2 regions of the Bradyrhizobium sp. 482_C4_N1_8 genome follow, and region 2 is predicted to be linked to the other one. Evidence: predicted binding sites of a transcription regulator. Region 2 holds the regulator's gene; the other holds the start of a gene.
The links. Region 2 encodes PhoB, which activates phosphate uptake and scavenging genes when phosphate is short. Its sites were predicted from a motif close to TGTCATNNANCTGTCAT; they were not measured.
Positions count from the first base shown of each region.

Region 1: a site for PhoB is predicted at 2,854-2,870, ahead of AB7Z56_RS31800 (inorganic phosphate transporter). Genes of this name have one in related genera too.

Region 1 covers NZ_CP197231.1:6,680,745-6,688,136, reverse strand. The annotation lists gene AB7Z56_RS31805 (M20 aminoacylase family protein) at 1-1,105, shown strand, start outside; gene AB7Z56_RS31800 (inorganic phosphate transporter) at 1,177-2,805, opposite strand; gene AB7Z56_RS31795 (UdgX family uracil-DNA binding protein) at 2,913-4,355, opposite strand; gene AB7Z56_RS31790 (putative DNA modification/repair radical SAM protein) at 4,355-5,590, opposite strand; gene AB7Z56_RS31785 (ImuA family protein) at 5,754-6,536, shown strand; gene AB7Z56_RS31780 (Y-family DNA polymerase) at 6,439-7,392, shown strand, end outside.
Region 2 covers NZ_CP197231.1:8,672,660-8,680,051, forward strand. The annotation lists gene argF (ornithine carbamoyltransferase) at 1-114, opposite strand, end outside; gene AB7Z56_RS41155 (aspartate aminotransferase family protein) at 114-1,322, opposite strand; gene AB7Z56_RS41160 (GcrA family cell cycle regulator) at 1,779-2,291, shown strand; gene phoB (phosphate regulon transcriptional regulator PhoB) at 2,527-3,234, opposite strand; gene phoU (phosphate signaling complex protein PhoU) at 3,250-3,966, opposite strand; gene pstB (phosphate ABC transporter ATP-binding protein PstB) at 3,978-4,799, opposite strand; gene pstA (phosphate ABC transporter permease PstA) at 4,796-5,641, opposite strand; gene pstC (phosphate ABC transporter permease subunit PstC) at 5,643-6,632, opposite strand; gene pstS (phosphate ABC transporter substrate-binding protein PstS) at 6,776-7,392, opposite strand, start outside.

The DNA.
Region 1 (7,392 bases), 2.0 Mb from region 2:
GCATCCGGAGCTGCTGTACGATGTTCACCGCACCGCAGCATTCGTTGCGGACCGGCTGCGCGAGTTCGGCTGCGACGAGGTTGTGACCGGCCTCGGGCAGACCGGCGTGGTCGGCGTGATCAAGGGCAGCAAGCCGGCCGGCGACGGGCTCAAGGTGATCGGCATGCGTGCCGACATGGACGCGCTGCCCGTCGACGAGCAGACCAACCTGCCTTACGCCTCCAAGACTCCGGGCAAGATGCACGCCTGTGGCCATGACGGCCACACCGCGATGCTGCTCGGTGCGGCCCGCTACCTCGCCGAGACCCGCAACTTCGCCGGCGATGCTGTGGTGATCTTCCAGCCTGCCGAGGAGGGCGGCGCCGGCGGCGCGGCCATGGTCAAGGACGGCCTGATGGAGCGCTTCGGCATCGAGCAGGTCTACGGCATGCACAACGGCCCGGGCATCCCGATCGGCTCGTTCGCGATCCGGCCGGGCCCGATCATGGCGGCGACCGACGAGGTCGACATCATGATCGAGGGCCTCGGCGGCCATGCCGCGCGTCCGCACAAGTGCATCGATTCCGTGCTGGTCGGCGCGCAGGTGATCACCGCGCTGCAGTCGATCGTCGCCCGCAGCGTCGATCCGCTGGAATCGGCCGTGATCTCGATCTGCGAATTCCACGCCGGCAATGCCCGCAACGTCATTCCGCAGACTGCGACGTTGAGGGGCACCATCCGCACGTTGTCGCCGGAGGTGCGCAAGCTGGTCGAGAAGCGCGTGCACGAAGTGGTGGCGGGCGTGGCGCAGATCACCGGTGCCAAGATCGACCTGCACTACAAGCGCAACTACCCTGTCGTGAACAACCACGCCGCGGAGACCGAGGTGGCGCGGCGCATCGCCAGGAACGTTGCCGGCGAGGCCAATGTGCACGAGATGCCGCCGCTGATGGGCGGCGAGGATTTCGCCTACATGCTGGAAGCGCGGCCCGGCGCGTTCATCTTCTGCGGCAACGGCGACAGCGCCGGTCTGCATCACCCCGCCTACAATTTCAACGACGAGGCGATCGTGTTCGGTACGTCCTATTGGGTCAAGCTGGTCGAGGAGTCGCTCGCGGCGTCTTAACGCCGAACCGAAGCACAAACGAAGAGGGCCCGTGCATCGCACGGGCCCTTTGTCTTTGCGGAATGATCGGCTCAGAAAATCTGCGAGAAGATCACATACAGCGTGGCCGACAGCGCGATCGCGCAGGGCAGCGTCAGCACCCAGGCCATCAGCAGGTTGCGGATGGTCGCCATCTGCAGGCCCGAGCCGTTCGCGGCCATGGTGCCGGCGACGCCGGACGACAGCACGTGGGTGGTCGAGACCGGCAGGCCGAACACGTCGGCGGCGCCGATCGTGGCGGCGGCGACCAGCTCGGCGGAGGCGCCCTGTGCGTAGGTGAGATGGGTCTTGCCGATCTTCTCACCGACGGTGACGACGATGCGCTTCCAGCCGACCATGGTGCCGAGGCCGAGCGCGATGGCGACGGCGACCTTCACCCAGGTCGGGATGAACTTCGTGGCGCTATCGAGGCCGCCCTTGTAGGCGTTCAAGGTCGCGACCTCTTCCTTGTTGAGGTCGTTTTCCTTGTCCTTCATCAGGAAGCGGATCGCTTCCGAGGTCAGGTACATGTCGTTACGGGTGTTGCCGACCACTTCCGCCGGTACCTTGTTGAGCGAGCCGTACTTCGCGACCTGGTCGCCGACATCCTTCACCAGCACCGACAGCGAGGGGTAGGTGCCTTCGCTGATGTGGTGCGAGGTGATGTACTGCGTCACCGCAGGACGGGGATCGCCGATGATCGAGTGACCGGCGCCCTTGGCCGCGATCACCTTGGAGGCTGCGTCCGAGACCTTCTGGAACTGGGCGACCTGGCTCTCCGGCAGCGCGCGGTTAAGCGCGTAAGCGGTCGGCACGGTGCCGATCAGGATCAGCATGATCAGGCCCATGCCCTTCTGGCCGTCGTTCGAGCCGTGGGCGAAGCTGACGCCGGTGCAGGTTGCGATCAGCAGGCCGCGGATCCACAGCGGCGGCGCCTTGTTGCCTTCGGGCGCGGCATAGAGCGCAGGGTTGCGCACGATGAACTTGAGCAGCAGCAGCAGCACGGCGGCGCAGATGAAACCGAACAGCGGCGACAGCAGCAGCGCGTAGCCGATCTCGGTGGCCTTGCTCCAGTCGACGCCCGAGGTGCCGTCGCGGCCGCGCATGACGGCATTGGCGATGCCGACGCCGATGATCGAGCCGATCAGCGTGTGCGAGGAGGAGGCGGGCAGGCCGAAATACCAGGTACCGAGGTTCCAGATGATCGCGGCGATCAAGAGTGCGAACACCATGGCGAAGCCGGCGCTGGAGCCGACCTGGAGGATCAGCTCGACCGGCAGCAGCGAGACGATGCCGAACGCGACCGCGCCGGAGGACAGCAGCACGCCGAGGAAGTTGAAGAAGCCCGACCACATCACCGCGAATTCAGCCGGCAGCGAATGGGTGTAGATCACGGTCGCCACCGCGTTGGCGGTGTCGTGGAAGCCGTTGACGAATTCGAAGCCGAGCGCGATCAGCAGCGCGACGAACAACAGGATGTAGGGCAGGAAGGTCGTCACCTTCGTGCCGGTCGCGTTGACGTCGACATAGATGCTGTAGGCAACGAACAGCAGGCCTGCGGCAAGGATGCCGAAGAACAGGATCATCGTGAGCGGGTTAAAACCCTTGTCGAGATTTGGCCTGGAAGCCGGCTGGACAGGCGTCGGATCGCCTACCGCACGGTCGAATGCAACATCTGTCATTTTTGGACGCCCCTTAACTAATTTGAAGGGCTATTGTCCGCGATGGATTTGAAGGCTGGATGACAGCTGCGTCGTAAAGTCGCTTTCCCTCCAGTATTTGCCAGTATTTAGGCGGCGCGTGCGGCTTTCTTCTGCAAGCCGGCGGCAATCTTCAGGTCTTCGACAAAGCGCTGATATTCCAGCACTTTGGCTTCCGGATCGGGCAGTCGGAGCAGATAGGACGGGTGCACCGTCACCAGCGCCTTGCGGCCGTCGGGCAGGTCTATGAGCCGGCCACGGGTCTTGCCGATCGGGATGATCTTGCCGAACACGCTTTGCGCGGCGGTGGCGCCCATTGCCACGATGAGCTCGGGCTGGATTGCCGAAACTTCCCGCTCGTACCATTGCCGGCACGCCCGGATCTCCGGCGTCGCCGGCTTCTGGTGCAGACGGATCTTTCCGCGCGGCACGAATTTGAAGTGCTTGACCGCGTTGGTGACGTAGACCTTGTTGCGGTCGACGCCGGCTTCCTGAAGCGCACGGTCGAGCATCTGGCCGGCCGGGCCGACGAAGGGGTGGCCGGCGAGGTCTTCCTTGTCGCCGGGCTGCTCGCCGACCAGCATGATGGTCGCGTCTTTCGGGCCCTCGCCGAACACGGTCTGCGTCGCGTCCTTGTAGAGCGGGCAGGCGCGGCAATGCGCGGCCTCCTCGCGGAGCGCTTCGAGATCGTCGGCAGCCAGCTTGCGTGGCATCGGAGCCTCCGGCCGCTTCTGGGGCTTGTGCGGATCGGTTGCGGCATTGGCGATCATGGCGCCGGTCATGCGCTCGGCGTCCTCGATCAAGGGCTTAATGATCGACGCCTCGGGCAGGTTCCTCCAGTATTTCTTCGGCATCTCCGTCTGCATTGCCTTCACCTTCAGCCGCGCCGGATTGAAGATGCTGGCGTAGTAGCGCCGCCAGGTTTCCTCCAACCGGTCTTCGCCGGGTGCTTCGTTCTTGCTCACGCCCGACGTGAACGAGAGCGCGTGGCCGTCCCAATGCGCACACAGATCGGGTGTCAGGATCGACCAGGGCATGTCGGCGAAGCGCTTGGCAAAGAACGGCGCGGCAAGCTCGACGATGTGATGCTCCGGCTCGAACCAGGCGACGTAATGCGCCGCGCGCTCGCGTCCGATCTCGCGGAAGCGCACGAAGGCATGCATCTTGTGCTCGTCGCGATGGACTGCTCTTGCCATGGCGGTGACTTGCGCGACATCGGGATCGGTCGCGACCTCGATGAGATCGTGATTGTCTTTCAAGCGCCAGAGCAGGCGATAGAGGATCGCAAAGCGCTCGCCGTCGCGATGCAGGATCGCGGCCTTGGCGAGCTCGACGAATTTTGCCGAGACGTTGAAGGTGCCGTCGTTCACCTCAAATATCGGAGACGGCGCGGGCGGTGCGAACAGCTCGGCTTCGCCGCCTTGTACGGTCCAGGTGGCATCGGTTGGCGGCACATGATGCAGCACGAGCGACCGCGCGGCTTTGCGCCAGCCGTCGAAATCGGTTTCGGTGTCGAGGGTGATGTACTGCATCAGAAGCCAAACCCCAGTTGTGTTGCCTTCGGCTTGAACCGTTCGATCAGCCGCGCCTCGTCGAGGCGGTGCGGCGCGGGGCGGTGATCGCTGAGGACGATGAAAGGCAGCGCCTTGTTGCGGGGCACGTGCAGCCGCGCGAGATCGGAGAGGCGGATCGTGGTGGTGCGCCGGGTCGCGATGATGCGTTCGACCGCCTTGGTGCCGAAGCCGGGCACGCGCAACAGCTCCTCGCGGCTGGCGCGGTTGACGTCGAGCGGGAAGCGGTCGCGATGGCGCAGCGCCCAGGCGAGCTTCGGATCGATGTCGAGCGGCAGCATCGCGTTGTCATCGACGATCTCCGCAACGTCGAAACCGTAGAACCGCATCAGCCAGTCGGCCTGGTAGAGCCGGTGCTCGCGCAGCAGCGGCGGCTGTACCAGAGGCAAAGCGCGGCTGGCATCGGGGATCGGGCTGAAGGCGGAGTAATAGACGCGCCGCAGCCTGTAGGAGCCATAGAGATTGGAGCTGGTGTGGAGAATGGTGTGATCGGAGGCCGCGTCGGCGCCGACGATCATCTGCGTGCTCTGTCCGGCGGGCGCGAAGCGCTGCGGCCTCGCCTTCGTCTTTGTGCTGCGGTTTTCCTCAGCCTCGTCGAGCTTCAGCCGCAGCCGGCCCATGGTGCGGCGGATCGCGCGCACATCCTTTTCCGGTGCGTATTGCTGCAGGCTCGTCTCCTCAGGCATCTCGATGTTGATGGAGAGGCGATCTGCATATTTGCCGGCTTCCGCGATCAGCGCGTCGTCGGCCTCGGGAATGGTCTTGAGATGGATGTAGCCGCGAAAGTGATGCTCCTCGCGCAGTTTGCGCGCGACGCTGACCACCTGCTCCATGGTGTAGTCGGGGCTGCGGATGATGCCGGAGGAGAGAAACAAGCCCTCGATGTAATTGCGCCGGTAGAAGTCGAGCGTGAGCTTGACCACTTCGTCGATGGTGAAGCGGGCACGCGGCACGTTGGAAGAGGCGCGGTTGACGCAATAAAGGCAGTTGTAATTGCAGGCGTTGGTCAGGAGCACTTTGAGCAGCGAGATGCAGCGTCCGTCCGGCGCGTAGGAATGGCAGATGCCCATGCCCGGTGCGGTCGAGCCCATGCCCTTGCCGTCGCTGGAATCCCGCTTCTCGGTGCCGCTGGAGGCGCACGACGCATCGTATTTGGCGGCATCAGCCAGAATCTCCAGCTTGCGTTGTACGTCCATCGTGGAATCCCTTTGATTCAGCTTACGAATCCGGATGAGCACCAATTCGATTGACTCCCCGGCCGCTGTTAGCTTTATATTAGAACATATCATGAACAAATGAGCCAGCCGCAGGTTCTTATTTTTGAGAACCTCGGCAATCACCTCTGAAGGAGCGGCGTATATGAGCGGCGCACGGATGAACGCGCTTGCGACCTTGCGCGGCCAGATCGAGCGCATCGAGACGGCGGAGGTCGTGCATCAGCACGATCGCGTCGCGCTCGGCCACGACGAGGTCGACAGCGCGCTGAAGGGCGGGCTCGCGCGCGCGGTGATCCACGAGGTGTTTTGCGAGGGCCGGCAGGGAACCGCCGCGACGGGTTTTGTCATGGGGCTTGCGGGGCGTGTCTCGCGGCGCCGGCCGCTGCTGTGGGTGCGGCAGGATTTTTCGGAACTCGAGACCGGCGCGCTGTCGATGAGCGGGCTTGCCGAGATCGGTCTCGATCCGCGCCGCGTGGTGATGGTGCGCGCCGCCGATGTCGAGAGCGCGTTGCGGACCTCGGCCGATGCGCTCGCCTGCGACGCGCTTGGCGCCGTCGTGCTCGAGCTCTGGGGTGAGACGCGGCAGTTCGATCTCGTGGCGAGCCGTAAGCTGACACTGGCCGCGCAATCGTCCGGTGTCACCGGCCTGATGTTGCGGATGGCCGCGCAGCCGCTGCCCTCGACCGCGGAGACGCGATGGATGCTGCGCGCGGCGCATTCGCCGCCGGGCCCGGCATGGAGTGCCTGGGGCGCGCCGCGCTTCGATGCCGAGCTCTTGCGCAATCGTCATGGCCCCTGCGGCCGGTGGATCATGGAATGGAAATGTGATGAGTGCCAGTTCTCTGAACCGTCGACGTATCCTCAGCCTGTGGCTGCCACGCCTGCCCATCGATCGGATTCAGCGGTTCTTCGGCGCGCTGGGTAAGACCAATGATCCGAGCATCGTCGTCATCAAGGACAACAATGCGCTGGTGATCCATGCGCTGGACGAAGCCGCCGAGCGCCTCGGCTTGCACATCGGCCAGCCCCTGGCCAATGCACGGGCGATGTGTCCGGACTTGAAAGTGTTCGACGCCGATGTCGTGGCCGATGCGAAGACGCTCAGCGACGTCGCCGACTGGTGCGATCGCTTCACGCCGCTGGTGGCGCTCGATCCGCCGCACGGGCTGTTTCTGGACATCACCGGCTGCGCGCATCTGTTCGGCGGCGAGGCTGCGTTGTTGCAGACCTTCGTCCGCGGGCTCGCCCGTCAGGGTTTTGCCGTCAGCGCGGCGATCGCCGGCACCTCGGTCTGCGCGCGCACGCTGACGCGGCAGGCCTCCGGCACCATCGTCGCCGATGGCGGGGAGGCGGCGGCGGTCAGCCGGCTGCCGGTGTCCGCGCTCGGTGCGGGCGAGGCCATCACCACGGGCCTGCGTCGCGCCGGCCTGAAAACCATCGGCGATGTCGCCTCGCGCGAGCCGCATGAGATCACGGCGCGGTTCGGCGCGCGGTTCTCCACGCTGCTCGCGCATGCGCAGGGGCATGGCGATGCCCCGATCAATCCGCGCAAACCGCTGCCGGATTACATCGTGGAGAAGCGCTTTGCCGAACCGATCGCCACCGACACCATGATCGCGATGACGCTGTCGCGGCTGGCCGACACGCTGATCGCGTCCATGGAGAAGCAGGGCAAGGGTGCGCGGCGCCTGGAAGCCGCCTTCTTTCGCACCGACGGCGTGGTGCGCGCGATCATGGTCGAGACCGGGCGGCCGGTCACGCAAAGCAAAGTCATCGACCGG
Region 2 (7,392 bases):
CGGCTGGTGCGCTTTCTGCTTCGCCTTCATGGCGGAGGAGGCCGCGAGCATGCTCTTGAGCTCCGACAACGGGAGCTCGTTGATATCCAGAAAGTGCTTCGGGGACTTGCTCATCAGCTCGCCGCCCGCTTGGTCTGACTGGACGAGATCGCGGCGCAGGCGCGCTCGAGCCGCCCGACGCTGTCCTCGATTTCGGCTTCGGTGACGATCAAGGGCGGCAGGAAGCGCACGACATTGTCGCCGGCGCCGACCGTGAGCAATTTTTCGTTGCGCAACGCCGCGCCAAGATCGCCGGATGGCACCACGGCCTTGATGCCGATCAGAAGGCCTTCGCCGCGCACTTCGCTGACGATGTCGGGATAACGATCGATCACGGAGGCGAGCTTCTGCTTGAGCAGCAGCGACATCTTCTGCACGTGGTCGAAGAAGCCGGGCTTGAGCATGACGTCGAGCACGGCATTGGCAGCCGAGATCGCGAGGGGATTGCCGCCGAAGGTCGAGCCGTGCGAGCCGGGCCCCATGCCGGCAGCCGCGTCCGCGGTCGCCAGCACCGCGCCGATCGGGAAGCCACCACCGAGCGCCTTGGCCAGCGACATCACGTCAGGCGTGACGCCGGTGCGGCGATGCGCGAACAGATCGCCGGTGCGGCCCATGCCAGTCTGCACCTCGTCGAACGCGAGCAGCAGGCCCTTCTCATCGCAGAGCTGGCGCAACGCCTTCAGGAAGGCGGGCGTTGCCGAACGCACGCCGCCCTCGCCCTGGATCGGCTCGATCAGGATGCCGGCGGTCTGCGGACCGATCGCCTTCTTGACGGCTTCGATATCGCCATGCGGGACCTGGTCGAAGCCGTCCATCGGCGGGCCAAACCCTTCGAGATATTTTGCCGAACCGGTCGCGGCGAGCGTTGCCAGCGTGCGGCCGTGGAAGGCGCCTTCGAAGGTGATGATGCGGTAACGTTCCGGATGACCCTTGGAGAAGTGATGATGGCGGACCAGCTTGATCACACCTTCCAGCGCTTCGGCGCCGGAATTGCAGAAGAACACGAAGTCCGCGAAGCTTTCGTTGCACAGACGCGCGGCGAGCTTCTCGCCGTCCGGGCTCTGGAACAGGTTCGACATGTGCCAGAGTTTGGTGGCCTGCTCTTGCAACGCCTTGACCAACGCAGGATGAGCATGGCCGAGCGCATTCACCGCCACACCCGAGGTGAAATCGAGATAGCGATCGCCATTGGTCGCAATCAGCCAGCAGCCTTCACCGCGCTCGAAACCGAGGTCGGACCTGGCGAAAACGGGGAGCAAATGCGGCGCTGCGCTGTTAGTCATGACGATCACTTGAATGTTGCGGACGGTGTGAGCGTGCATTGCGCAACGCACCATTGACCGGCCCGGAAAACGAAACGTGCCGCCTTTTAAGGGCGGCACGCCTGACTATCTTATGCCTGGTGAAACCGGTGTCAATGCCGCCCGGAAAGCCTCGCGAAACGCAGAATCCGTAGTCTTGCGGTGGCGATTTTGCGTATTTCCGCCACGGAACATGTGGAAGCGAGTCGGCGGACTCTTGCGCGTGAGTCACGCCATATTGTAGCGTTTGGCTTGTCAGATACGACATCTCGTGCAGCAGTTCTGATCCTCTAAGTCCTCATGTACCGGCGTAAGCGTTCGGGCGCATCTGGTGCGCCCGGCGAGCCTTAAGGGATTCTGGCGGCACGGGTTTTTCGAAGCTTAGGCATTCGCCGTGCGGCCGCCAGGATGGCAGGCGCCGGCGAAGGAAAGGGTGCAATGACCGTTTTGACCTGGTCGGATGATCGCGTCGAGCAGCTGAAAAAGCTCTGGGAGGCCGGACTTTCGGCCAGCCAGATCGCCGCTGAACTCGGCAATGTGACCCGCAATGCCGTAATCGGCAAAGTGCACCGGCTCGGCCTGTCGGGCCGCGCCAAGAGCCCTTCATCGGCAGCGCCGCGGCCGCGCAAGGCGCGCCCCGCCCAGCACATGATGCGGGTGACACGCCCGATCGCGCGCGGCAACACCGCGCTGGCGCAGGCCTTCGAAGTCGAGGTCGAGGCCGAACCGGTCACCTACGACAACGTCGTGCCGATGAGCCAGCGGCTGTCGCTGCTGGAGCTGAACGAGGCCACCTGCCACTGGCCGGTCGGCGATCCCTCGAGCCCGGATTTCTTCTTCTGCGGCGGCAAGGCGCTCTCCGGCCTGCCCTACTGCGCCCAGCACTCGCGCGTGGCGTATCAGCCCGCGGCCGATCGCCGGCGCGCGCCGGCGAAGCCGGGTCCGCGCTGAAGTCGTTCTGAGCTCAGAAAGGAGCCGTCACACGATGGCGGCTCAACAAATCCGATGTCGTCCCGGACAAGCGCGCCTCGAGCGCGCGCAGATCCGGGACCCTTAACCACCGCAAGATGTGGCTACGGGGACTCGGAGTTACCTTTTCACAAAATAACCGCTCGCTGTGGGTGTCCCGGACCCGCGCTTGCGCTTGTCCGGGACGACACCGAGAGTGTGGCCGCAGCTCACCGAGCTACGCCTGCTCCGCCTTCGCAAAGCGATCGTCCAGTGCGTAGCCCGCGCCGCGGACGGTGCGGATCGGGTCCTGCTCGCGGCCGAGATTGAGCAGCTTGCGCAGGCGGCCGATATGGACGTCGACGGTGCGCTCGTCGATGTAGATGTCACGGCCCCAGACGCTGTCGAGCAGCTGCTCGCGCGAGAACACGCGGCCGGGATGCTCCAGGAAGAACTCCAGCAGGCGATATTCGGTCGGACCGAGATCGATCGGCCGGCCCGAGCGCGCCACGCGGCGCTTGTCGCGGTCGAGCTCGATGTCGCCATAGGCGAGCACGGTGGCGAGCCGCTCGGGGCTGGCGCGCCTGAGCAGGCCCTTCACGCGTGCCAGCAGCTCCGGCACCGAGAACGGCTTGACGATGTAGTCGTCGGCGCCGGTCGCAAGGCCCCGCACCCGCTCGCTCTCCTCGCCGCGCGCGGTGAGCATGATGATCGGGAGCTGCTTGGTCTCGGGCCGGGTGCGCAGCCGCCGGCACAGCTCGATGCCGGAGAGGCCCGGCAGCATCCAGTCGAGCACGATCAAATCGGGGATGTGCTCCTTGAGGCGGGTGTCGGCGTCGTCGCCGCGCATCACCGTCTCGACGTCATAGCCGTCGCCTTCGAGGTTGTAGCGGAGAAGCTCGGTGAGAGCTTCCTCGTCCTCAACCACCATAATGCGTGCGCCCATGGTGTTCGTCGCTCCTTAAGTGTTCGGGACCGTCGTGGCGAAGGTCGTCATGTCGCCCTTCGGCCGCTTGTCGGTGATCGCCTGGCCCTCGATCATGTAGAACACGGTCTCGGCGATGTTGGTGGCGTGGTCACCGATGCGCTCGATGTTCTTGGCGCAGAACATCAGATGGATGCAGAACGAGATGTTGCGCGGATCCTCCATCATGTAGGTGAGGAGCTCGCGGAACAGCGAGGTGCAGATGGCGTCGACTTCCTCGTCGCCCTTCCACACCGCCATCGCCGCCGGCAGATCGTGCGCGGCATAGGCATCCAGCACCGACTTGACTTGTTGCTGCACGAGGTCGGTCATGTGCTCCAGACCGCGGAACAGCTTGAGCGGATGGAAATCCGTCTCCAGCGCCGCGACGCGCTTGCCCATGTTCTTGGCGAGGTCGCCGATCCGCTCGAGATCGGTCGCGACGCGCATGGCGCCGACGATCTCGCGCAGATCCACCGCCATCGGCTGGCGGCGCGCGATGGTGAGAACGGCGCGCTCCTCGATCTTCTTCTGGAGCGCGTCGAGCTCGGCGTCGATGGTCACGACGCGCTGGCCGAGCGCGACGTCGCGGCGGATAAGCGCGTCGACGGAATCGACGATCATGCGCTCGGCGATGCCGCCCATCTCGGCGACCAGGCGCGTGAGCTCCTGGAGGTCGGTGTCGAAGGCCTTTGCGGTATGTTCAGAACCCATGTTCCGTCTCCTCAGCCGAACCGGCCGGTGATGTAATCCTGCGTGCGCCGGTCGGTCGGCGACGTGAAGATCTTGCTGGTGTCGTCGAACTCGATCAGCTCGCCGAGATACATGAAGGCGGTCTTGTCGGAGACGCGCGCCGCCTGCTGCATGTTGTGGGTGACGATCGCGATCGTGTAGTTCTCGGACAGCTCCTGGATCAGCTCCTCGACCTTGGCGGTCGAGATCGGGTCGAGCGCCGAGCAGGGCTCGTCGAACAAGATCACCTCGGGCCGCACCGCGACCGTGCGGGCGATGCAGAGGCGCTGCTGCTGGCCGCCGGAGAGCGACAGGCCGGAGGCGTTGAGCTTGTCCTTGACCTCGTTCCACAGCGCGCCACCGCGCAGCGCCTTCTCGACGCGGTCGTCCATCTCGGACTTCGAGATCTTCTCGTAAAGGCGGATGCCGAAGGCGATGTTCTCGTAGATCGTCATCGGGAACGGCGTCGGCTTCTGGAACACCATGCCGACGCGGGCGCGCAGCAAATTGAGGTCCAGCTTGGGGTCGAGGACGTTGGTCTGGTCGAGCATGAGCTGACCGGTGACGCGCTGGCCCGGATAGAGGTCGTACATCCGATTGAAGATGCGCAGCAGGGTCGACTTGCCGCAGCCCGACGGGCCGATGAACGCCGTGACGCGGTTGGTGCCGAGCGCCAGATTGATGTTCTTCAGCGCGTGGTGCTCGCCGTAATAGAAATTGAGGTTGCGCACCGTCACCTTGGCCGGAGCTTCGGGCAGCACCGGCGCCTGGGGCAAACCACCGGCCGCGCTCATCGATACGGAAAGATCACTCATTTTGCGGTCCTCTCGGCGCTCAGAATGCGCGCGCCAATATTCAGGGCAAGAACGGTCAGGGTGATGAGCAGCGCGCCGCTCCAGGCGAGCTGCTTCCAGTAGGCGTAGGGGCTCTGCACGAAATTATTGATGGTGACCGGCAGGTTCGCCATCGTCTTGTTCAGACCCAGGCTGAAGAACTGGTTCGACAGCGCGGTGAAGAGCAGCGGCGCGGTCTCGCCGGCGACGCGGGCGGTGGCCAGCATCACGCCGGTGATGAGGCCCGAGCGCGCCGCGCGATAGGCGATGCGCTTGATCACCAGCGAGCGCGGCAGGCCGAGCGCCGAGGCCGCCTCACGCAGTGCGTTCGGCACCAGCAGCAGCATGTCCTCGGTCGTGCGCAGCACCACCGGGATGACGATCACCGCAAGCGCGAGGCAGCCGGCAATCGCCGAGAAGCCGCGCATCGGCACCACCACCGCACCATAGATGAACAGGCCGATGATGATCGAGGGCGCCGAGAGCAGGATGTCGTTGATGAAGCGGATCACCGAGGTCAGGCGGTCGTTGCGGCCGTACTCGGCGAGATAGGTGCCGGCGAACAGACCGAGCGGCGCGCCGATGCCGACGCCGAGCACGGTCATGATGATCGAACCCACGATGGCGTTGCGCAGGCCGCCCTCGGTCGAGCCCGGAGGCGGCGTGTCCGCAACGAAGAGCTCCAGGTTCAGGCCGGCAATGCCGTTGTAGAGCAGCGTCATCAGGATCAGCGCGAGCCATGTGACGCCGAAGGCAGCGGCAGCCAGGCAGAGCACACGGATGACGATGTCCATGCGGCGGCGGCGTGCGTAGATCGGGTTCATGTTACTTCCCCGCCTTCTTTTCAAGACGCATCAGCATCAACCGTGCAGCCGCGAGCACGAAGAATGTCAGCACGAACAGCAGCAGGCCGAGCAGGATCAGGCCGGACTGGTGCAGGCCGTCGCTCTCGGCGAACTCCGATGCGATCGCCGCCGAGATCGTGGTGCCCGGGGCAAAGATCGACGACGAGATGCGGAACGAGTTGCCGATGATGAAGGTCACCGCCATGGTCTCGCCGAGCGCGCGGCCGAGCGCCAGCATGACACCGCCGATGACGCCGACGCGGGTGTAGGGGATCACCACGCTGCGCACGACTTCCCAGGTGGTGCAGCCGACGCCGTAGGCGGCTTCCTTGAGCACCGGCGGGACCGTCTTGAACACGTCGACCGAGATCGAGGTGATGAAGGGCAGCACCATGATGGCGAGGATCAGCGCCGCGTTGAACAGGCTGAGATAGGACGGCGGGCCTGCGAAGATCGCGCCCAGCACGGGGACGCCGTCGAAGATCTTGATCATGAAGGGCTGGAACGTGTTGGCCAGGAACGGGCCGAGCACGAAGAAGCCCCACATGCCGTAGATGATCGAGGGAATGCCGGCGAGCAGCTCGATCGCCATGCCGATCGGGCGGCGCGCCCATTGCGGGCAGAGCTCGGTCAGAAAGATCGCAATGCCGAGACCGACCGGAATGGCGATCGCCATCGCGATGAAGGAGGTGATGAGCGTGCCGTAGATCGGGCCGAGCGCGCCGAGCACGGGCGGATCTGCCGACGGCGCCCAGCGCTGCGTCCACAGGAAGGCGAAGCCGTATTCCTTCATCGCCGGGAACGCGCCGACGATCAGCGAGATGATGATGCCACCGAGGATGAGGAGCACCGAGATCGCGGACAGCCGCGTGATCCAGTAGAAGGTGAGGTCGCCGAGCTTGAAGGCGCCCAAGGCCTTGGCGCGGTCATACGGTCCGGCGTCGTCGATTACATCGCTCTGAACGGCCATCTCTGCCACGCCGATCCCCTGTGCCCGTTTGATATACGCTTGTTGTCGGTCTTGTTGTTGGTCTTGCGCTCCGGATGCGGCGCGAGGCCGATCCGGAGCGGAGGTCTTGTGAGATCCCGGCGCCCAGTCCGGGACAAGAGCGCTTAGCTCTTGATCTCGGCAGCCCAGGTCTTCTCGATCAGCTGGACGACCGGGTCCGGCATCGGGATGTAGTCGAGTTCTTCAGCCGCCTTGCCGCCGCTCTTGAAGGCCCAGCGGAAGAACTTGATGGCTTCCTGCGAGGCTGCCTTGTCGGTGGCATCCTTGTGCATGAGGATGAAGGTCGCCGCCGTGATCGGCCAGGACTTGTCGCCGGGCTGGTCGGTCAGGATGACGTAGTAGCCGGGCGCCTTGGCCCAGTCGGCATTGGAAGCCGCGGCCTGGAAGGCCTCGACGGTCGGCTGCACCGGCTTGCCGGCCTTGTTGACGAGACCGGTGTAGGTCAGCTTGTTCTGCTTGGCATAGGCGTACTCGACGTAGCCGATCGAGTTCTTGGTCTGGCTGATGTTGCCCGACACGCCTTCGTTGCCCTTGGCGCCGACGCCGACCGGCCACTCGACCGCCGTGCCCTCACCGACCTTGCTCTTCCAGTCCGCGCTGGCCTTGGCGAGGTAGTTGGTGAAGTTGAAGGTGGTGCCCGAACCATCCGAGCGGCGGACCACGGTGATCGCGTCCGACGGCAGCTTCACGTTCGGATTGAGCTTCTTGATCGCGGCGTCGT